DNA from 2 places in the Pseudarthrobacter sp. BRE9 genome. Region 2 is predicted to be linked to the other one. Evidence: predicted binding sites of a transcription regulator. Region 2 holds the regulator's gene; the other holds the start of a gene.
The links. Region 2 encodes HspR, which represses chaperone genes until heat shock. Its sites were predicted from a motif close to AAGTTGAGTCNNNNNGACTCAACTT; they were not measured.
Positions count from the first base shown of each region.

Region 1: clpB (ATP-dependent chaperone ClpB) is a predicted target of HspR. The motif match lies at 9,605-9,629, and genes of this name have one in related genera.

Region 1 covers NZ_JAUZUY010000004.1:60,160-71,227, forward strand. The annotation lists gene Q9R31_RS10020 (S-(hydroxymethyl)mycothiol dehydrogenase) at 1-1,045, opposite strand, end outside; gene Q9R31_RS10025 (hypothetical protein) at 1,370-1,684, shown strand; gene purF (amidophosphoribosyltransferase) at 1,742-3,415, shown strand; gene purM (phosphoribosylformylglycinamidine cyclo-ligase) at 3,412-4,560, shown strand; gene Q9R31_RS10040 (VOC family protein) at 4,703-5,479, opposite strand; gene Q9R31_RS10045 (DUF3073 domain-containing protein) at 5,705-5,938, opposite strand; gene Q9R31_RS10050 (septum formation family protein) at 6,211-6,888, shown strand; gene clpB (ATP-dependent chaperone ClpB) at 6,935-9,577, opposite strand; gene Q9R31_RS10060 (hypothetical protein) at 9,783-10,118, shown strand; gene Q9R31_RS10065 (ABC transporter ATP-binding protein) at 10,177-11,068, opposite strand, start outside.
Region 2 covers NZ_JAUZUY010000004.1:168,128-179,195, reverse strand. The annotation lists gene Q9R31_RS10600 (methyltransferase domain-containing protein) at 1-15, opposite strand, end outside; gene Q9R31_RS10595 (MarR family transcriptional regulator) at 52-558, opposite strand; gene Q9R31_RS10590 (MMPL family transporter) at 742-2,943, shown strand; gene Q9R31_RS10585 (NAD-dependent epimerase/dehydratase family protein) at 2,962-3,891, opposite strand; gene Q9R31_RS10580 (WHG domain-containing protein) at 4,017-4,769, shown strand; gene Q9R31_RS10575 (hypothetical protein) at 4,860-5,153, shown strand; gene dnaK (molecular chaperone DnaK) at 5,387-7,264, shown strand; gene Q9R31_RS10565 (nucleotide exchange factor GrpE) at 7,267-7,968, shown strand; gene Q9R31_RS10560 (DnaJ C-terminal domain-containing protein) at 8,245-9,216, shown strand; gene Q9R31_RS10555 (heat shock protein transcriptional repressor HspR) at 9,232-9,657, shown strand; gene Q9R31_RS10550 (hypothetical protein) at 9,855-10,241, shown strand; gene Q9R31_RS10545 (hypothetical protein) at 10,352-10,477, opposite strand; gene Q9R31_RS10540 (HpcH/HpaI aldolase/citrate lyase family protein) at 10,654-11,068, opposite strand, start outside.

The DNA.
Region 1 (11,068 bases), 110 kb from region 2:
TCTTGTCGAAGGCTTCCTCCACCTGTTCGATGGAGATCCGCTCGGATACGAACGCGTCCAGGTCAAGGTTGCCCTGCTTGTAGTGGGACACCAGCATGGGGAAGTCGCGGGACGGCAGGCAGTCGCCGTACCAGGAGGACTTGAGGGAGCCGCCGCGGCCAAAGACGTCCAGCAGCGGCAGTTCCAGCGTCATGTCCGGCGTCGGCACACCCACCAGCACCACGCGGCCGGCGAGGTCACGGGCGTAGAAGGCCTGCTTGTAGGTTTCAGGCCGGCCGACGGCGTCAATCACCACGTCCGCTCCGTTGCCTCCCGTGAGGGCGCGGATGGCTTCGACCGCGTCCTCCTGCCGGGAGTTGATGCCATGGGTGGCCCCGAGGGACCTGGCCATTTCGATCTTGTTGTCGTCAATGTCCACGGCGATGATCGTCGTCGCGCCCGCCAGCCTGGCCCCGGCGATCGCGGCGATGCCCACGCCGCCGCAGCCGATCACGGCCACAGACTCGCCGCGCTTGACCTCGCCGGTGTTGATGGCGGCGCCGATGCCTGCCATCACGCCGCAGCCCAGAAGGCCTACGGCCGCGGCATCAACGTCGGGGTCCACCTTGGTGCACTGGCCGGCGGCAACAAGCGTCTTTTCGGCGAAGGCACCGATGCCCAGGGCCGGCGAGAGCTCCGTGCCGTCCTCCAGCGTCATCTTCTGGGTGGCGTTGTGGGTGTTGAAGCAGTACTGCGGCTGGCCCTTGGCACACGCCCGGCACTCGCCGCAGACGGCCCGCCAGTTCAGGATGACCCGGTCACCCGGCGCCACCTGCGTCACGTCCGGACCCACGGCGCTGACAACGCCCGTGGCCTCGTGTCCCAGCAGGTAGGGGAAGTCATCGCCGATGCCGCCCTGCTTGTAGTGCAGGTCCGTGTGGCAGACGCCGCAGGTGAGGATGTCCACCAGCGCCTCCCCCGGGCCCGGGTCCGGCACCAGGATGGTTTCCAGCGACACCGGGGCGTTCTTCTCTTTGACTACAACTGCCTGGACTTTGTGAACCATGGTCCTTGTGTTCCTTTCCTGGATCCGGCCGGATCCGGTGAGTCGGCACCAAGTGCCAATGTAGCTGACCTTCACTCCCGGGTACCCCGCCGTCCGGTTGCACCACGTGCGGATAATTGCGTAATACACAACGGGATGCGCCTAGCGGCCACTGCTGAATATGGCAGGGGCCCACGGACCCTGTCAATAGATATATCAGTCATCGCGCAGTTGTTGGTCAGCTCTCGCGCCAGATTTTCCGCGGTGCCCCACGACGCTCACCCCCACGTGGACCCACGCAGCGGCATTACCTGGCAGCAAATGCCGGGCAGTAGGCTGGATGGCATGGCTTTTGAAGAATCTCCTGCCGAGCGGCGCGAAGTGACCGTCCGCCGGGCACCCAAGTACGTTCCCTTCCTGATCCTGGGTGCGCTGGTGGGTGTTGCCGCAGCCGCGGTAGTGGCTTACGCGGTGCCGGGCGATGCAACCTTCGACCCCGGCGCGGTGTTCGGATTCTTCCTGGTGATGTTTGCCGCCGCCGGCGCAATCCTGGGCGCGGCGCTGGCACTGGTCCTGGACCGCCGCAGCCTGAAGCGGCAGGAGAAGGCCGTGGTGGAGGCCGTCCCGGATTCGGAGCCGGACACCGATCCCGAGGCCTAGCAAGTCACAAACCGGGGGCCGGAAAAGTCATACCCCATATCGTGAGATAATCGACCAGTGGCACGCGGCGATGGAAAACTTTCCCATGATCTTCTCCCCGGCGAAAAAGGCCCGCAGGACGCTTGCGGCGTCTTCGGCGTCTGGGCCCCAGGCGAAGAAGTAGCAAAACTTACCTATTACGGGCTGTATGCACTGCAGCACCGCGGTCAGGAGTCGGCTGGCATAGCCACCAGTGACGGCAAGCGGATCAACGTCTACAAGGACATGGGGCTCGTCTCCCAGGTCTTCGACGAGACCACCCTGAACACCCTCACGGGGCATCTCGCCGTGGGCCACTGCCGCTACTCCACCACCGGCGCCAGCCACTGGGCCAACGCGCAGCCCACCCTGGGCGCCACCGCCACTGGCACCGTCGCCCTGGCGCACAACGGCAACCTGACCAACACCGCCGAGCTCAACGCCATGATCACCGAGCGCCATGGCGGCCAGCTCACCGGCGAAATGAAGCAGGGCAACACCTCGGACACGGCCTTGGTCACCGCCCTGCTGGAGGGCGAACCGGGCAAGACCCTGGAAGAAACCGCCATTGAGCTGCTGCCCAAGATCAAGGGCGGCTTCTGCTTCGTCTTCATGGATGAAGGCACGCTCTACGCCGCACGGGACACCTTCGGCATCCGTCCGCTGGTACTGGGCCGGCTGGAGCGCGGCTGGGTGGTCGCTTCCGAGCAGTCCGCCCTGGCCACCGTGGGCGCCAGCTTCATCCGGGAGATCGAACCGGGCGAGTTCATTGCCATCGACGAGGAAGGCGTGCGGTCCAAGCGGTTCGCGGAGGCGACGCCGGCGGGTTGCGTTTTCGAGTACGTCTACCTTGCGCGCCCGGACGCCGCCATTGCCGGCCGCTCCGTCTACGAGTCCCGCGTGGAGATGGGCCGCCAGCTGGCCCGCGAAAACACGCAACAGGCGGACATCGTCATCCCCGTCCCGGAATCCGGCACCCCCGCGGCGGTCGGCTACGCCGAAGAATCCGGCATCCCGTTCGCACATGGCTTCGTCAAGAACTCCTACGTGGGCCGCACCTTCATCCAGCCCTCCCAGACCCTGCGCCAGCTGGGCATCCGGCTCAAGCTCAACGCCCTTGAATCCGTGATCCGGGGCAAGCGTGTGGTGGTGGTGGATGATTCGATCGTCCGCGGCAACACCCAGCGCGCTATTGTGCGGATGCTCCGGGAAGCCGGCGCCGCCGCGGTGCACGTGAAGATTTCATCCCCGCCGGTCCAGTGGCCCTGCTTCTACGGCATCGACTTCGCCTCGCGGGCCGAGCTGATTGCCAACGGCGCCACCATCGAGGAGATTTCGCAGGCCATCGGCGCCGACTCGCTGGCCTACATCTCCGAGGACGGCATGATCGGTGCCACCCGCCAGCCGCGCGAGCGCCTCTGCACCGCCTGCTTCACCGGCAAGTACCCCATCAAGCTCCCTGATGCGGACAAGCTGGGCAAGAACCTGCTGGAACGCACCGACCTGGGCGGCCTGAAGCCTTCCCCGTCCGCGCTTCCCGGTGAAACCGCCGCCCTGGCCGTTGACGCCACCGAGGACCCTGCGGAGAAGGCCGGGGCCACCGGCTGCGATCCGGGCCCGGACTCCGAATTCGAGAACCTGCTGACCGACGCCGACCTTGTGCCCGACGTGCACGCTGCCACCACCGGCGCTGACAAGAAAGAGTCCGTATGACTTCCGCTGCCCCCGCCCCCGGCAACACTTCCGGCATCACCTACGCCTCTGCAGGCGTGGACGTTGAAGCCGGGGACCGCGCCGTCGAGCTGATGAAGGATGCCGTCAAGGCAACCCACAACTCCTCGGTGATCGGCGGGGTGGGCGGCTTCGCAGGCCTCTACGACGTATCCCGGCTCCTGACCTACAAGAAGCCGCTGCTGGCCACCTCCACCGACGGCGTGGGCACCAAGGTTGCCATCGCCCAGGCCATGGACATCCACGACACCATCGGGTTCGACTTGGTGGGCATGGTGGTGGACGACATCGTGGTGGTGGGCGCAGAGCCGCTGTACATGACTGACTACATCGCCTGCGGCAAGGTAGTCCCGGAGCGCATCGCCGGCATTGTCCGTGGCATTGCCGCCGCCTGCTCCGTCGCCGGCACCGCCCTGGTGGGCGGCGAGACCGCCGAGCACCCGGGCCTGCTGGGCGAGCACGAATACGACGTCGCCGGCGCAGCCACCGGCGTTGTCGAAGCCGATGCACTGCTGGGCCCGGACCGTGTCCGCGCTGGCGACGTTGTGATCGGCATGGCCTCTTCCGGCCTCCACTCCAACGGCTACTCCCTGGTCCGCCGCGTCATCAACCACGCCGGCTGGGCCCTTGACCGCCAGGTGTCCGAACTCGGCCGCACACTGGGCGAGGAACTCCTGGAACCCACCCGCGTCTACGCGGCCGACTGCCTGGACCTGGCCCGCACGTTCCCGGTCAGCGCCGGTGCGGCAGTTCACGGCTTCAGCCACGTCACCGGTGGTGGTTTGGCCGCCAACCTGGCCCGCGTCCTCCCCCAGGGCCTGGTGGCCACCGTGGACCGCGCCACTTGGGAACTGCCGGCCATCTTCAAACTGGTCTCAGAGCTCGGCAACGTGCCCCTCGCGGACCTCGAGCGCACCCTGAACCTCGGCGTGGGCATGGTGGCCATCGTGTCCCCCGAAGCCGCCGACGCCGCAGTTGCGCGCCTGAACGACCGGGGCCTGCCGTCCTGGATCATGGGCACTGTCACCGAGGATTCGGACTCCATCCTGAAGTCCGGCCCCGACTACGTCCAGGGCGCCAAGGGCGTGGACGGCGGCGCAGTCCGCCTGGTCAACGCCTACGCATAAGAGCCTCCATCGAGTGCTCCGCAGTTGTCGTTTTCACACCTGATAACGACAACTGCGTGGGCCCACGCCGGCAGGGTTCCCTGGCCGAGCTTGCGAGGTTAGGGAGCCGGCGGGGAGCACTCGATGTGTTTAAGCCAGTGACTCAATCCCGCACTTGGATGAGGTTGAGGATTCCGCCCTGCGGGTCCTCGATGGTGGCCAGTGATCCTTCTGCCGGATGCTCATCCGGCTCCACCAGGACTTCGCCGCCTGCTGCCAGGGCGACCGCTGCCGCCGCCGCAATATCTGCCGCGCCAAAGTAAATCTGCCAGTCGGCTTCTTCGCCTTCGTCGGCAGGAACGATGCCGGCCACCTCACTGCCGTCGATAAGCAACGTACTGTAGCTTCCGCCGTCGTCCTGGGGGTACTCGGTGACCTCATGGCCGAAAAGCTGCTGGAAGAAGCCGATGGCCGCCTTCTGCTCGGGCGTGAAGAGCTCGGCCCAGGCCAACGCGCCCGGCTCGTTGAAGAGCCGGCTGCCGTAGTGGGTACCTGCCTGCCAGATCCCGGTGGTTCCGCCGCCGGGAGGGGCCAGGAAGCCCAGCACGCCGGTGTCCCCCACCTTCTCGGGCCCGAACTGCGGGATGCCCCCGGCATGGCCGGCTTCCTGCAGCAGGTCGGCGGCGTCTGCGGCCGCAAAGTAGACGTTCCACTCGGCGGCGGTTCCGGCCTCCAGCTGCAGGGGGCTTTGTGGCGCTATGGTGGCCACCAACTGTCCGCGGACAAAGGCCTGCGCGTAGCTGCGGCCATCCGGAGTGGGGAAGTCCCGGTAGGTCCAGCCGAAAAGCCGTCCGTAGAAGTCTTTGGCTGCAGCAACATCGGGGGTCTGCAGATCGGCCCAGCAGGGCTCGCCGCTGGCGTACGTGGTCCGAACAGTCATGCGGTCAGGTTACCAAGCGCAGATAGAAAAGAAACGCGGAAAGCCCGCTGCCATTCCGGTAATCCGGTACAGCAGCGGGCTCCGCGAAGTAAGCGGTCACCCGAAACGGGTATCAAAAAAGGAGGTCCCGCACATTCCCTGGATCCGCATTCAAGCTCCCGCGGAATCAGGGTGTGCTTCGGCGCCACAGCAGCCGGGCCGGGGGCCACAGCAGGCTTGCGACAACTAGCCGATGCGACGGTGGTCTACCTCGTCGTCATCGTCATCCAAATCATCCGCGTACTTATCCACATAAGCCGAATAGTCCGGTTCAACCGGTTCATTCGAGTAATGGCTCGTCGAACGACTGCCCGGGCCTGTCAGCTCACGCTGAAGTGCCGAGTAGTCAGTGTTCGGGGAGTAGTACTTGATGTCCCGAGCCTGCTTGGTAGCTTTTGCCTTTTGACGGCCGCGCCCCATGGCGTGACCCCCTTTTGTACTTGGACCGGAGGTGGTCACCTTGGCGATCGGTGAGGCCCCGGAATGTTTGGTCAATTTGTCGTACACCTAGATTACATGCTTTCGGCGGGCCCCGCTTGCCGCCTGGAGGTCCGGAGGGCCGGGTGGGGTACCATGACGCAGCTCCACCCGCAGGATTCCGGCATTTTTCTTGGGTAGAGTCACTTAATAACTGCCGATTTTATCTGGCCCTTGGCGAGCCGCGGAACCAAAACCCAGGAGGATGCGCACCCGTGAACCACCAGGACATCCCGCCGAAGCCTGCCTCGCCGCCCCGGACCGGAGGCATGCCGCAGATCCAAGGTGGGGCCGGTCCTGCCCCCGCTCCCGAATCCGTCACCTGGTCCCAGCCGCGCCACGATCCTGCGCCGGAAAAACGCGCCAACCGGAAACCGGCCCTGTGGAAGGCGGTTCTCGTCGTCGTCGTCCTCGCTGTTGCAGGCTCACTGGTGTGGCTCGCCGTCTGGCTGAACTCCTCCCCCGGCACCAACGCGGCGAAGAAAGACGCGCAAGGTGTGCTGCAGACCACCGTCACGCCGCCGGCCACTCCCCAGCCCCTCCCCCGGGAGGGCGTTGCACCTGCGGAGTACGCGGTGGGTGACTGCTTCAAGGATTTCGATCCCCAAGCACTGACGTCCACAATGGTGCCGTGCGACACGGGACACTCCGCCCAACTCGTGGCGACCTTGCAGTACCCGGACAACACTGAGTATCCCGGGGCCGAGCCGCTCAAGGCCAAGGCGCTCGAAGTCTGCCAGGCGGCGAAACTCGGCCCGGCGGCAAAGCAGTTCCAACTCAACTACCAGCGCAGCTTCCCCAGCAGCACCAGCTGGGAATCCGGCGACCGCAGGGTGGATTGCTACGTCACGGCCGACACCGGCAATGTGATCAACGCAAGCGTGCTGCCCTGACGGTCAACCCGCCAGGGCAGCACGCGGTGCTTCACGGTTCCGGCGGCTAGTCCTTCCGCCGGACCGACAGGCCGGAGTTGGGGGCGCCGGTCAGAGCGTCCACGTTGCCCCCGGCCAGTTCCCCGAAGTCCGGCGCCGTATCAACCAGCACGGTGTCGCCGTCACTGATCTCACCGGCGAGGATGGCCTTGGCCAGCCGGTCGCCGATCTCGCGCTGCACCAAGCGGCGCAGCGGCCGTGCACCGTAGGCGGGGTCGAAGCCGGACAGGGCCAGCCAGGCCTTGGCACTGTCTGTCACATCGAGGGTCAGCCGCCGTTCGTGGAGCCGCCGCCCCAGTTCGGCCACGTGCAGTTCCACAATGTGCGCCAGTTCCTCCACCGTGAGGGCGTCGAACAGCACCACTTCATCGAGCCGGTTGAGGAACTCCGGCTTGAACGACGCGTTCACCGTAGCCATCACGGCGCTGCGCTTGGCCTCGGCGTCCAGCGACTGGTCCACGAGGAACTGGCTGCCCAGGTTTGAGGTCAGCACCAGGATCACGTTGCGGAAGTCCACGGTGCGGCCCTGCCCATCGGTGAGGCGGCCGTCGTCGAGCACCTGCAGGAGGATATCGAACACCTCCGGGTGCGCTTTCTCCACCTCGTCCAGCAGCACCACGGAGTAGGGACGACGCCGGACGGCCTCGGTCAGCTGCCCGCCTTCCTCGTAGCCCACGTATCCCGGAGGCGCCCCGACCAGCCGGGCGACGCTGTGCTTCTCGCCGTACTCGGACATGTCGATCCGCACCATGGCGCGTTCGTCGTCAAACAGGAAGTCCGCCAGGGCCTTGGCCAGCTCGGTCTTGCCCACGCCCGTGGGACCAAGGAACAGGAACGAACCCGTGGGCCGGTTGGGATCACTGATCCCGGCCCGGGCACGCCGGACGGCGTCGGACACAGCGGCCACCGCCTTGCCTTGGCCGATCAGCCGCTTGCCGAGCTCCTCCTCCATGTGCAGCAGCTTCTGGCTTTCGCCCTGCAGCATGCGGCCGGCCGGGATGCCGGTCCAGGCGGAGATGACCTCCGCGATGTCTTCCGCCGTTACTTCCTCCGCCACCATCTGTGCGGACTTGTCCGTGACGGCGGCCTCTGCTTCGGCAGCGGCGTTCAGCTCGCGTTCCAGCGCGGGGATTTCACCGTAGAGCACCCGCGATGCTGTTTCCAGGTCGCCCTCGCGCTGTGCCTTATCGGCGGCCGAGCGCAGCTCATCCAGCTTCGCCTTCAGGTCGCCCACCCGGTTGAGGCCGGCCTTTTCGGCCTCCCAGCGGGCGTTGAGCGCCGAGAGCTCCTCTTCCTTGTCCGCCTTGTCGGCCCGGAGGGCAGCCAGCCGTTCCACGGAGGCGGCGTCGGTCTCGCCTTCCAGCGCGAGCTCTTCCATGGTGAGCCGGTCCACCTGGCGCCGCAGCTGGTCGATCTCCTCCGGTGCGGAGTCGATCTCCATGCGCAGCCGCGACGCGGCCTCATCCACCAGGTCGATGGCCTTGTCCGGAAGCTGGCGGCCCGAGATGTAGCGGTTGGACAACGTGGCGGCGGCCACCAGGGCGGAGTCGGCGATGGCTACCTTGTGGTGCGCCTCGTAGCGCTCCTTGAGGCCGCGGAGGATGCCGATGGTGTCCTCCACGCTGGGCTCGCCCACGTACACCTGCTGGAAGCGGCGTTCCAGGGCTGCGTCCTTTTCGATGTTCTCGCGGTACTCGTCCAGGGTGGTGGCGCCGATCAGCCGCAGCTCGCCACGGGCCAGCATGGGCTTGAGCATATTGCCGGCGTCCATGGAGGAGTCGCCGGTGGCGCCGGCCCCCACCACGGTGTGGATTTCGTCGATGAAGGTGACGATCTGGCCCTCGGAGCCCTTGATCTCCTCCAGGACCGCCTTCAGCCGCTCTTCGAACTCACCGCGGTACTTGGCGCCGGCCACCATGGACCCGAGGTCCAGGGAGATGAGGGTTTTGCCGCGCAGGCTTTCCGGGACGTCGCCGGCCACCATCCGCTGGGCGAGGCCTTCCACCACAGCGGTCTTGCCGACGCCGGGTTCGCCGATGAGCACCGGGTTGTTCTTGGTGCGCCGTGACAGGACCTGGACGACGCGCCGGATTTCGGAGTCCCGGCCGATCACGGGGTCCAGCTTGCCGGCGCGGGCCATCGCGGTAAGGTCCGTGCCGTACTTCTCGAGCGCCTGGAAGGTGTTTTCGGGGTCCGGGCTGTCTACCTTGCGGTCACCGCGGACTCCCGGCAGGGCGGCGAGGAGTGCTTCACGGGAGGCGCCGGCGTCGCGCAGCAGGCGGGCCGCGGCATCGTTGCCGGCCGAGAGGCCCACCAGGAGCACCTCGGTGGAGACGAAGGAGTCGCCCAGCCGGTCCGCTTCCTCCTTGGCGTGCTGGATGGCCTGCAGGGCAGGCCGGGACAGCTGCGCCTGCTGGCTTGAGCCGCCGGAGGTGGCGGGCAGCGCCTTGATGGCGCTGCTGGCCTGGACGCTGACGGCGTCGGGATCGGCGCCGGTTGCGTGTAGCAGCGCCACGGCCACGCCCTCACGCTGGTCCATCAGCGCTTTGAGGAGGTGCGCAGGTTCCACCTGCGGGTTGCCGGCCGTCGAGGCGTTCATTGCCGCGCCGGAAAGAGCCTCCTGGCTCTTGGTGGTGAATTTGACGTCCAAAGAGAGCTCCTTTCGGGATTGTTCTTGGGGTTGAGTCTACTACGCTCAACTTTGGATGGGGTGTTTTTTATTTCCTGTTTGCCCACAGCGAACCAGTGCCGGCAGGGTGCACGAAATTGCGTTTCCATCGCGTCTGGTTCCCCCTAGGATCGGCTTGTGACCGGGGCGCATGGTGCCGCCGGCGCACTTCAGAACAGGACAGGCAATGAAGAAGTTTGTTGTTCTCTACCTCGCACCCCAATCAGCCCAGGCCCAGATGGCCGAAAGTACTCCTGAAGCGGCCCAGGAGGGGATGAAAGCCTGGATGACCTGGGCCGAGCGTGCCGGCGAAGGCATCGTGGACCTGGGGACTCCGCTTGGCACCGGCAAGGAAATCAATGCAAGCGGCTCCTCCGAGACCAACACCGGGGTGGGCGGCTACACGATTCTCCAAGCGGAGGATCTCGCGGGGGCCGAGGCACTGCTGGACGGCCACCCGCACCTCATGATGCCGGGTGCCAGCATCCAGGTTTACGAATCCCTGGACATGCCGGGGATGTAGGCCGCCAGCACCGCTAACCCTGGGCTGCCTGCCCGGCCTGCCACCCCGGGTCCCCGCATCAGGCCGGGTAGACCGCCACAGAAGCCGCCTTAACCACGAAGTGCACGGCCATGCCGGGAACAAGGCCCAGGTCTGCGGAGGCAGCGGGGGTGATGTCTGCGGCCAGGCCTCCCGCGCGGACGCGGATCTGGTCGCCGTGCGGCTCGAGGTCCGTGATGGTGACGGCGAACGAGTTTCGCGGGCTGCCGTGGGCGTCGTCGAGGAACACGGAGACGGCCGACGGCGGGAAGACCGCGACGCCGGGACCGTGCGGCTTGGGCATGGGGCCGGGTTCTTCGTCGTGGCCTGCAATTCTGAGTCCCTGGCTGGTCCGTACCCCCGCGCCGTCAAGGGTCCCCGGCATGAAGTTCAATCCCGCGAGCCCGGCGGCAAAGGAGCTGCGCGGGCGCTCCAGCACGGCGCGGGTTGGCCCTTCCTCAGCGACCCGGCCGTCCTCGAGGATGACCACGCGGTCCGCGAGCATCAGCGCGTCCAGCACGTCATGGGTCACGATGATGGCCTGCCGCCCCTCGAGGACGCGCTTGAACAGGCGGCGCAGCAACGGGGCGGAGTGGATATCCAGGGCCGCCAGCGGCTCGTCGAGCAGGAGGAGCGCGGGATCGGCGGCGAGCGCACGGGCCACGGCCACGCGCTGCGCCTGGCCGCCGGAGAGTTGCGCGGGACGCCGTCCGGCCAGGTCCCCGGCTTCGACCTCTGCCAGCCAGCGCATTGCCCGCTCCTCCGCAGTCCGCTTGGAAACGCCGGCGCTTCGGGGCCCAAAGGAAACATTGTCCAGGGCACTCAAATGGGGGAAGAGCAGGGGTTCCTGGGCGAGCAGGGCGGTGCCGCGGTGGTGGGGCGCGGTCCACGCGCGATTTCCGCCGTCGAGGTCGAAGAGCGTCCTGCCATTG
Region 2 (11,068 bases):
CTGCTGCGCACTCATAACCAAACGCTACCCCCAATGCCGGCGTGCCTGCGGCTACCCGGACTCCGTCCTTGCCGCCACCGTGGCTTCCACCATCGCCGTCATGAACCGTGTGACGGTTTCCAGCTCCTCCTCCGAGAAGGCGGCCATGGCGCTGCCCATGTGTTGCGCCAGGGGAGCAAAGATCGCACCGCCTTCCTGGAACGCCTTGGGGGTCATCTTCAGCTGGACCTGGCGCCGGTCCGCACTGTTCCGTTCCCGCACGATGTGCCCCGACTTGTCCAGGCGGTCGATCAGGGCGGTGGTGGCCGGAGAGCTCAAGTTCAGTTCTTTGCGCAGGACCCCGGGCGTCACCACGCTGCCGGCGGAGGTGTGCCGCATGATGGCGGCCAGGGCATTCATGTCCGTGCGGTGCATGTCCTTCCGGCCGCCGGCAACATCCACGTAGCGGTTGGCCTCCATGGTGAATTCCTGCAGGAGGCGGAGCAGCGGCTGCGGCGGGCCGTCGGGAGGGCCGTCGAAGTGCGCCCGCGCCGAATCAGCCGAAGCTTTGCCTGCCATGCCCACCTCCCCGCATTCCTGGTTCCACGCCAACGTTTCTTTCCGGCCGTACTGACGGATATTACTGCAGTTCCCGCTTTCGTCTTCAGCTGCCGGAAAAAGCTTGGCAGGCACTTATGTCTACGATGGAGATAATCTATGATGGAACAAATTCTACTCCACCCCTGATTAATGGAAGGCGCCATGAACCGCACAAAAGTTGCCAAGGAGCGAGTCCCTTTCTGGCTGCGCTGGCTCGTCCCTGTCGTCTTGGTGCTGGCCTGGCTGGGACTTGCCGGGGTTGGCGGCCCCACGTTCGGCCGGTTGGAGGAGGTCTCCTCCAATGACCAGGCGTCGTTCCTGCCCGCCAACGCCGAGGCCACCGAGGCGCAGGACTGGCAGGCAAAGTTCCGTGACTCGGACGAGGTTCCGGGCATCATCGTCATCGAGAAGAACGAGGCGTTCACGCCCGTACAGCTGGGGGAGCTGGCCGCGCTCAAGTCCAGCCTTGAAGACCTCAAGCTGGGCAGCACGGTGATCGGCCCGATTCCCTCCAAGGACGCCAAGGCAGTCCAGTTCGTGGTCCCCGTCGGGTCCCCGGTGGAGATCAAGGACGCGGTCAAGGAGCTCCGCGGCACGGTGGCGGAGGCAGCGCCGGAGGGTGCCCGGACCTTCGTGACCGGTCCCGCCGGCCTTGCCGCGGACCTCACCGCAGCCTTCGGCGGCATCGACGGCATCCTCCTGCTGGTTGCCCTGTCCGCCGTGTTCGTGATCCTCCTCATCGTCTACCGGTCCCTGCTGCTGCCCGTCATGGTGCTGCTGACGTCCGTGTTTGCCCTGTGCGCAGCAATCCTGCTGGTGTTCGGCATGGCCAAGGCCGGCTGGATCCAGCTCAACGGCCAAAGCCAGGGCATCCTCTCCATCCTGGTGATCGGCGCGGCCACGGACTACGCCCTGCTGTTTGTGGCACGCTTCCGCGAAGCGCTCACCCACACCACCAACCGCACGGCCGCCGTCCTCACCGCATGGAAGGCATCCTTCGAGCCCATCCTGGCCTCCGGCGCCACCGTGATCATCGCGCTGCTCTGCCTGCTCTTCTCCGACCTGAACTCCAACAAGGCGCTGGGCCCCGTGGCTGCCGCAGGCATCCTGTGTGCCCTGTTCGCCGCGCTGACCCTGCTGCCCGCGCTGATGGCTCTGCTGGGCCGGGCCGCCTTCTGGCCGTTCCGGCCCAAACTCCTCCCGGCAGACCAGCGCGAACCCGAATTGGTCACGGGCCTGGAGGGCCAGAAGGGGCTGTGGCGTGCCACCGGTTCACTGGTGGCGCGCCGGCCCCGGACGGTGTGGGTGGCGTCAGTCCTCCTGCTGCTGGTTGCGGCCGGCGGCCTGTTCCAGCTGAAGGCCAACGGCGTGCCGCAGACCGATGTCATCCTCACCGCCTCCAACGCCGTTGACGGCCAGGACGCGCTGGCCCGCCACTTCAACGCAGGCAGCGGCAGCCCCGCCGTCGTGATTGCCGACCAGGGCAAGGCAGCTGAAGTGCTGGACCGCGTGAAAGCGGACGACGGCGTGGGCGAGGCTTACCTGCTGGGTGCGGGCAGTGTGCCCATCACCGGAGCCCCCGGGGCTCCCGGCGCCCCGGACGTCCGCGACGGAAAGGTGATCATCAACGCCACCCTCAACGACGCGGCAGACTCGCTGGAAGCGGAGGAAACGGTCAAGGCCCTGCGCACCGGCGTGAAGGCCGTCGACCCCGGCGCGCTGGTAGGCGGCGTCACCGCCACGGCATTGGACACCAACACCACAGCCCAGCACGACCTGGCGGTCATCATCCCCGTGGTCCTGGTGGTGATCCTCTTCATCCTGATGCTGCTGCTGCGCTCCATCGTGGCCCCGGTCCTGCTGGTCCTCTCCGTGGTGCTTTCCTATGCGGCGGCGCTCGGTGTTTCGGCATTCGCCTTCAACAACATCTTTGGCTTCCCCGGCGCCGATGCGACCGTTCCGCTGTTTGGCTTCGTGTTCCTGGTGGCCCTGGGCGTGGACTACAACATTTTCCTGATGAGCCGGGTCCGGGAAGAGTCACTGAAGCACGGAACCCGGGCCGGCATCCTCCGCGGCCTGGTGGTGACCGGCGGCGTCATCACCTCCGCGGGCGTGGTGCTCGCCGCCACGTTCGCTGCGCTGGGTGTCATCCCCATCATGTTCCTGGTGCAGCTGGCCTTCATTGTGGCGTTCGGCGTGCTGCTGGACACCGTCCTGGTGCGCTCGCTGCTGGTGCCGGCCCTGGCCTACGACATCGGACCGAGGATCTGGTGGCCGGGCAAGCTCGGACGCGCCGACGGCGGGACTTCACTGCGGCCGCGGGAGCCCGGCGTCGAACCCCTGGAAGAAGTTCCCAGCCGCTAAACCCCTGCTCCTGAACCACTAAGCCTGCTGCCGCCACCAGTCCACAGTGGCGGCAGCAGCCGTTTCCAGCGGAGTGGGTTTGACGTCCAGGGCAGCCTGCGACGCGGCCGAGTCCATGATGAACGGCCGCTCAAACTGGTACAGCATCTCCGCCAGCTCGCGGGCACCGCCTGAGACCAGGCCCGCCGCGCGCAGCGTCCAGCCGGGCAGGGCGCGCACTTTGGGGGCACGTTGTCCCGCCGCGGCGGCGAAAGCGTGGGCAAGGTCCGTCTGGGTGAGCGCCGGCCCCGTGGGCGCGTGCCAGACGGCATTCCAGGCGGACGGCCTGTCTGCCGCCGCGATCATCGCCCTGGCAAGATCCGGGACGTACGTGAACGAGTGCGGCTGCCGGGAGCTGCCCACCACGCTGACGTTCTTTCCCGCCAGGATCGGCACCACCATGCGTTCGCCTCCGTGCGCCATCCGGACGCGGGGGCCAAAGAAGTCGCCTGCCACCACGCTCACGGTTGGAGCCGCTGCGGCCTCGCGGGCCCGAAGCAGCCCCGTCCGCACCCCGCGCTTGCCGCCGGCAGCCTGGCGCGGGCTGCCCTCCGTCATCACGCTGTCTGGCTCGGAGTAGGAATAGAGGCTTTCGGGGAATACGACGACGGCGCCTGCTTCGTGCGCCGCGGCGAGGACTGACTGCTCGGCGGCGGGAAGTTCCGCCTGCCATGCCGGGGCCGTATACGCAGACCCGTGGATGCAGTGGAAGACAGCCTTCGCACCGGCAAGGGCAGTACGCAGAATGTCCGGATCCTTCGCGTCCCCGGCAATGCGCTCGACCAGCGGATGCCCGGGCCCGCTGCCCGAACGCGTGAGGATCCGCACCTGCCGCCCCCGGTCCGCCAACTGTTCGGCGACCGTCCACCCCACCGGTCCCGCTCCGGTTACTACATATACCTGCGCCATCGTGTCCTCCTCGTTCAGTTTCTGAGAGCAGTGCTCTCAGAAACAGCTTGGCGCGGCTTGCCCGCTAAGTCAAGAGCAGCGCTCTCTTTTGTTACCGCAGCTCTCGGTTGTGGCATGCTGGACCGGTGACTGAAGTTAAGGAAACAGCCGCTGGCGTCGACCGCCCCCTCACCCCCCGGCAGCGCGCAAGGACGCAAACCATCGCGGATATCGTCCGCCTGGGCCGGCAGCACCTGGCCACCCACGGTGCGGCCGCCCTCTCCCTGCGGGCGGTAGCCAGGGACCTGGGAGTGGTGTCCTCCGCCGTCTACCGGTATGTGGAGAGCCGCGACGAACTGCTGACCTTGTTGCTGATCGATGCCTTCGGCGAGCTTGGCGACGAGGTGGACACCGCCGTCGGGCAGGCGCCGGAAGGCGACCATCGTGCCCGCTTCCTGGCGCTGGGCAGGGCCGTCCGGGAATGGGCCCTGCGCGAGCCCGCCAGCTACGCACTCCTTTTCGGCAGCCCCGTTCCCGGCTACAACGCCCCGGCGGAGCGCACCACGGGCCCCGGCACAAGGGTCATCGTCAGCCTCGTCGGCATCCTTGACGCGGCTTCCCGGGCCGGTCAGTTGTCAGTTCCAGCCGATGGGTCCCACCAACTGCCGCCCACCCTGGCCGCCGACCTGGCTGCCATCCGTTCAGAGTTCGGTCTGGACCTCCCGGAGGAACTCGTGGCGCGGGGTGTCCTGGTGTGGAGTTCCCTCTTCGGTGCCGTCAGCTTTGAGGTGTTCAACCAGTACGGCCCGGACACCTTTCGTGTACCCGCTGAGCTCTTCGACCATCACCTGGCCGTCCTGGCGGGCATTGCCGGCCTGCGGGCACACGCCTCCCGATAAGCGGCGTCGAAGCCCTGTTGATGCGCCCGGGCCGTCGATAGACTGCCAGTGCGCCCGCATGGACGCGCAGCCTCGAAGGAGAGATGCACCATGACTGAGAACCCTGAAGTTGCAGGCGAGGAACCCCGCAAGGGCGGCAGCGCACCCGGACTGGAGGGGGAAGGCGGGCAGTACGTGGACGGGGACTACGGCGACGCCGGCACCATCAACGAGCCCGAGCGGGACCTTGCCGAGGGCGAGTACGAGGAAGGCGACTACGGCGACGCCGGCAGTGCGGGCGGCCGCACCGAGGAAGCCATCCGCGAGGGGCTCACGGACCGCCAGGTCCAGGCGACGCCGGAAGAGCGCGGCCCCCTTCATGGCGACCGGGACGCGGACCGGTAAGCAGCCCGGCGGTCCGTTCTCCAACAGCGAACCCGCTTATCGGCGTCGTAATTCTGCGTACGAAAGCCCGGAAATCCAAGGAATGCTGAGATAAGAACCTGACGTGACAGCCAAAGTTGAGCGGACTCCACTCAACTTTGGATTGACATCGGTGGCGCCCTGAGTAAAGTTGAGTGCAGAACGCTCAATGCTTAGGGCGCCAACCAGTTTCCAAGGAAAGAAGGAAGCAACACATGTCACGTGCAGTAGGTATCGACCTCGGAACCACCAACTCCGTCGTCTCCGTTCTCGAAGGTGGCGAGCCCACCGTTATTGCCAACGCCGAGGGTGGCCGCACCACGCCGTCGGTCGTTGCATTCTCCAAGTCCGGCGAGGTTCTGGTCGGCGAGATCGCCAAGCGCCAGGCCGTCAACAACATCGAGCGCACCATCGCGTCGGTCAAGCGCCACATGGGCACCGACTGGAAGGTGGACATCGATGGCAAGAAGTACACCCCGCAGGAAATCTCCGCGCGTATCCTCATGAAGCTGAAGAACGACGCCGAGTCCTACCTGGGTGAAAAGGTCACCGACGCCGTCATCACCGTCCCGGCCTACTTCAACGACGCCGAGCGCCAGGCCACCAAGGAAGCCGGCGAAATCGCAGGCCTGAACGTCCTGCGCATCGTCAACGAGCCCACCGCCGCAGCGCTCGCCTACGGCCTGGACAAGGGCAAGGAAGATGAACTCATCCTGGTCTTCGACCTCGGTGGCGGTACCTTCGACGTCTCGCTGCTGGAAGTCGGCAAGGACGAGGACAACTTCTCCACCATCCAGGTCCGCGCCACCGCCGGTGACAACCGCCTGGGCGGCGACGACTGGGACCAGCGCGTCGTTGACTACCTGCTGAACCAGCTCAAGGTCAAGGGCATCGACCTGTCCAAGGACAAGATCGCCCTGCAGCGCCTCCGCGAAGCAGCTGAGCAGGCCAAGAAGGAACTCTCCTCCTCCACCAGCACCAACGTCTCGCTCCAGTACCTCTCTGTCACCCCCGACGGCCCGGTCCACCTGGACGAGCAGCTGACCCGCGCCAAGTTCCAGGACCTCACCAAGGACCTGCTGGAGCGCACCAAGAAGCCGTTCCACGATGTGATCAAGGAAGCCGGCATCAAGCTTTCCGACATCAACCACATCGTCCTCGTCGGTGGCTCCACCCGTATGCCCGCTGTGTACGACCTGGTCAAGGAACTGGCCGGCGGCAAGGAGCCGAACAAGGGCGTGAACCCGGATGAGGTTGTGGCCGTTGGTGCAGCCCTGCAGGCCGGTGTGCTGAAGGGTGAGCGCAAGGACGTCCTCCTGATCGACGTCACCCCGCTGTCCCTCGGCATCGAAACCAAGGGTGGCGTGATGACGCACCTGATCGAGCGCAACACCGCCATCCCCACCAAGCGGTCCGAGACCTTCACCACCGCTGACGACAACCAGCCGTCCGTGGCCATCCAGGTCTTCCAGGGCGAACGCGAATTCACCCGCGACAACAAGCCGCTCGGCACGTTCGAGCTGACCGGCATCGCCCCGGCTCCGCGCGGCATCCCGCAGATCGAGGTCACCTTCGACATCGACGCCAACGGCATCGTCCACGTCTCCGCGAAGGACAAGGGCACCGGCAAGGAACAGTCCATGACCATCACCGGCGGCACCGCACTCTCCAAGGAAGACATCGACCGCATGGTCCGTGACGCCGAGGAGCACGCAGCCGAGGACAAGGCCCGCCGCGAGGCAACCGACACCCGCAACTCCGCCGAGCAGCTGGCCTACTCCGTGGACAAGCTGATCGCCGACAACGCCGACAAGCTGCCTGAAGAGGTCAAGACCGAGGTCCAGGCCGACGTCGACAACCTCAAGAAGGCCCTGGAAGGCACTGACGACGCCGCCGTGAAGTCCGCGTTCGAGAAGCTGCAGGCTTCCCAGACCAAGCTCGGCGAAGCCATCTACGCCCAGGCCGGTTCGCCGGACGGCGCAGGAGCTTCCGCAGGTGCTGAGGGCGCCGGTGCCGCCGGAGCTTCGGCAGGTTCCTCCGACGAAGACATCGTCGACGCCGAGATCATCGACGAAGACGAAGCGAAGAAGTAACCATGCCGCACCACGGTAACGAGGAAGAGCACAACACATCCGCAAGCCAGCAGAACACGCAGGGCAACGGCCAGGAGCCGGTCATCCGGGACAACCGCAAGGTTGACCCGGTGACCGGGCAGGCCCGGCACCCCGAGGGCGGCCAGTCCGCTCCCGGAGCCGGCTCCCAGGCCGGGGCGGCGGATTCCGACGGCGACGCGCTGGCCCAGGCCGAGGAGATTCTCAACGGCGTGGAGGTGCCGGCCGAGGAATCCGTGGCCCAGGGTGCGCCCGGAGGGTCCGCCGGCAACGCCGAGGCAGCCGAACTGCGCAACGACCTGCTCCGCCTCCAGGCTGAGTACGTCAACTACCGCAAGCGGGTTGAACGGGACCGCGCCGTGGCAGGGGAAATGGCCGTCATCGGCGTCCTGAACTCCCTGCTCCCGGTCCTGGACGACGTCGACGCCGCCCGGCAGCACGGCGACCTCACCGACGGTCCCTTCGCCGCGATCGCCACCAAACTGGAGAACGCGCTGAAGACCTACGGCCTGGTCCGCATCGACGAGACCGGCGTGGAGTTCGATCCCACGATCCACGAGGCACTGATCCAGCAGCCCGGCGAGGACATCGAAGTTGACACCGTCAGCCAGGTCCTCCGCTCCGGCTACAAGTCAGGCGACCGCGTCCTCCGCGCGGCCCAGGTCATCGTCGCAGTCCCCGCGTAGTTGGGGTACTTCCGGCGCTACGCCGGATAGGGGGCGGTGCCCGCTGCGCGGTGCCCTCCACACCGCCGCCCCCTATCCGGCCTCCGCGCCGGCGGGTTGTCTCGCCTAAGGTGAGGTAACCACAGAGCCCGCAGCGGTACAGGGGCCCGGGAGTGGCATCGGGCCTACCGGAGCTGGGTGGCGAAGGATCGCAGATCCTTAGCCACCCAGCGTAGGGGCGGGGGCCCCTGTACCGCGGAGGGCTGATACTTAGAGAGACTTTGAAAGGAAACGCCATTGGCTAGCCAGGATTGGGTGGACAAGGACTTTTACAAGATCCTTGGTGTTGCCAAGGACGCTTCCGACGCCGACATCAAGAAGGCCTACCGGAAGCTTGCGCGGCAGCACCACCCTGACACCAACTCGGGGAACACTGCTTCCGAGAAGAAGTTCAAGGACATCTCCGAGGCTTATTCGGTGCTCTCGGATCCCGACGAGCGCCAGCAGTACGACGCCATCCGGGCCATGGGCGGCGGAGCCCGCTTCGCTCCCGGCGGCGGGGGAGCCACGAACGGCGGGTTCGAGGACCTGTTCGGCGGCCTTTTCACCGGCAACACCGGCAGGCATGCGGGCGGCTTCAACCCGTCCGCCGGCGGTATTCCACCCGAGTTCGCCGATCTGTTCGGCGGCGGATTTGGCCAGACGGGCTTCCAGCGCACCCCGCAGAAGGGCGCCGACCGGACCGCCTCCACCAGCATTTCCTTTGCCGGCTCGATCCGCGGCACCACCATCGGACTGCGCGAACCCAGCGGTGAAGTCATCGACGTCCGGGTTCCGGCCGGCATCAAGGACGGCCAGAAGGTCCGCGTGCGGGGCAAGGGCCAGCCGGGTGCTGCCGGCAACGGTGACCTGGTGGTCTCCGTCTCGGTCCAGCCGCACCAGTTCTACACGCGCGACGGCGACAATCTCCGGATCCACGTCCCCGTCACCTTCCCGGAGGCTGCTTTGGGCGCGGACATCGAGGTTCCCACCATCGACGGCGACAAGGTAAAGGTCCGTGTTCCGGCGGGCACCCCGTCAGGCCGTACCCTGCGGGTCAAAGGCAAAGGCGTGAAGACGTCCAAGGGCACCGGCGACCTGCTGGTGACCATCGACGTCGCGGTTCCCAAGAATCTCAACAAGGATGCCGAAGCTGCGGTCAAGGCGTTCGCCGAGGCCACGTCTTCGGCGGATGTTCGCGAGGGCCTGGCAGCCAAGGCCCGGCTCTAGGACCGGAGGTGAGCCGTGGACATCAGTGCTGACCAGCCGATCTTCGTGATTTCCGTGGCGGCCGAGCTGGCGGACATGCACCCCCAGACCCTGCGGCAATACGACAGGCTGGGCATCGTTTCACCCAGCCGTGCCCCCGGAAAGTCCCGGCGCTACTCGCAGCGTGACGTGAACATGCTCCGTGAGGTGCAGCGGCTGTCCCAGGAAGGCGTATCGCTGGAGGGGATCAAGCGCATCCTGGAACTTGAAAACCAGGTGGCAGCCCTCCAAAACCGGATCGTTGAACTTACCGAGGAACTTGGGCGGCGGCCGCGTTCTGTCGATTCGCGTATCTTTGCGGCTGGCGCGGCGGGTGACGTGGTCAGCCTGGCCCGCGGCCAGCGCCCCCGGCCCCGCTCCCAGGCGGTCATGCTGTGGCGGCCCCGCGCAATCGGACAATAAGGCAATCGGAAAATAAGTAGTGCTTCCCGGCGCCCGTCCAAATACGAGTACCCGCTACTCGTGACGGAAAAGCCCCCTGGAACTTGAATGGAACCATCGCCGGATCAGCGGCGATGGTTCCGCAAGTTCTGGGGGTTTTCCGTGTTTAAAGTTCTCAGCAAAGCCTTTTCGACCAAGGCCCGGCCATGAGCCCGGGAATGGAATCCGTGGCCGCATTCAGCAGCTCCATGCCGGGCCAGATCCTGCTGGCCATCGGGCAGACCATCGTGGTGGTCTGCGTCTGCTTCGACATGGTCCGCGAGTTGTCCGTCCCGCGGTCCCATCGGCGTTACGTGGCCAGCACCGTCTTCCGTACCCTGGCCATCCCGTCGATCGCGGCCAACGCCATGACCGTCTTCATCGCCCTGGTGCTGTCCTCCTGGGTGGACGTGGTGATGGGCATGTTCGTCCTGGTGGCCATCGTTTTCCGGTTCCACCACAACCAGGACGAGGACAACTGGTGGAAGGGGAAGGGCAAGAAGCTCGCCCGGTGGGCCCGCCGGCAGTTCGCCGGCAGGACGTCCACCGCCCCGGCCTTGGGGTAGCGCCGGAAAGCCTCGGGAGCCCGGCGCTGCCGGCCTGCGCGCCGGTTGATCCACACGGTGCCGGCCTGGAGCCGTGCCGTGACGTCCCGGGCCTCGGCCAGGTTGGGGGATCAGACCGAGGCGCCCAGCACGTTGTTCTCGTCCAGTCCTTTGCCCATGGGCATCTGCCGAGCGACCGCCACGAGCTCCACCCCAGTCTTGATGATGGCCTGCCGCGCTCTTGTGTTTGTGCGCAAAGTGCTTGTACTCAGCGAACGCAAAAGGCGTCACGCCAGGCATGCTTTCGCTGAACGTACGACGGCGGGACCCCGGGTTTCCCAAGGTCCCGCCGCCGAAGGTGGGCCGAAAGCGTGCCCTGCGTGACACCGTCGTACGTGTCACGCCAGTCGCCTGGACCCGCAGTCCGGTTGGATCAGTAGCTGGCAGGGGTGCCGCCGTCGGCCTGCGGAATGTACTTCGCGGCGAGGGCCTCGGAGCCTCTCGCCAGCAGGGAGACGTCGGCGCCCACCAGGATGAATTTGGCTCCAAGGTCGAGGTAATGCTGGGCCGTGTCGGGGGTGAAGGCGTTCACGCCGGCGGGCTTCCCGGCCGCTGTGGCAGCTGCCAGGCAGTGTTCGACGGCGGCGCGCACCTCGGCGTGTTCCTGCTGTCCGAGCAGGCCCATGGACGCCGCGAGGTCGGACGGGCCGACGAAGATGGCGTCCACGCCGTCAACTTTCAGGATGTCTTCCACTGCCTCGACGGCCGCCGTCGACTCGATCTGGACGGTGACGCTGATGGTCTCGCCGGCCCGGGCCAGGTAGTCCGGCACCCGGTTCCAGCGGGCA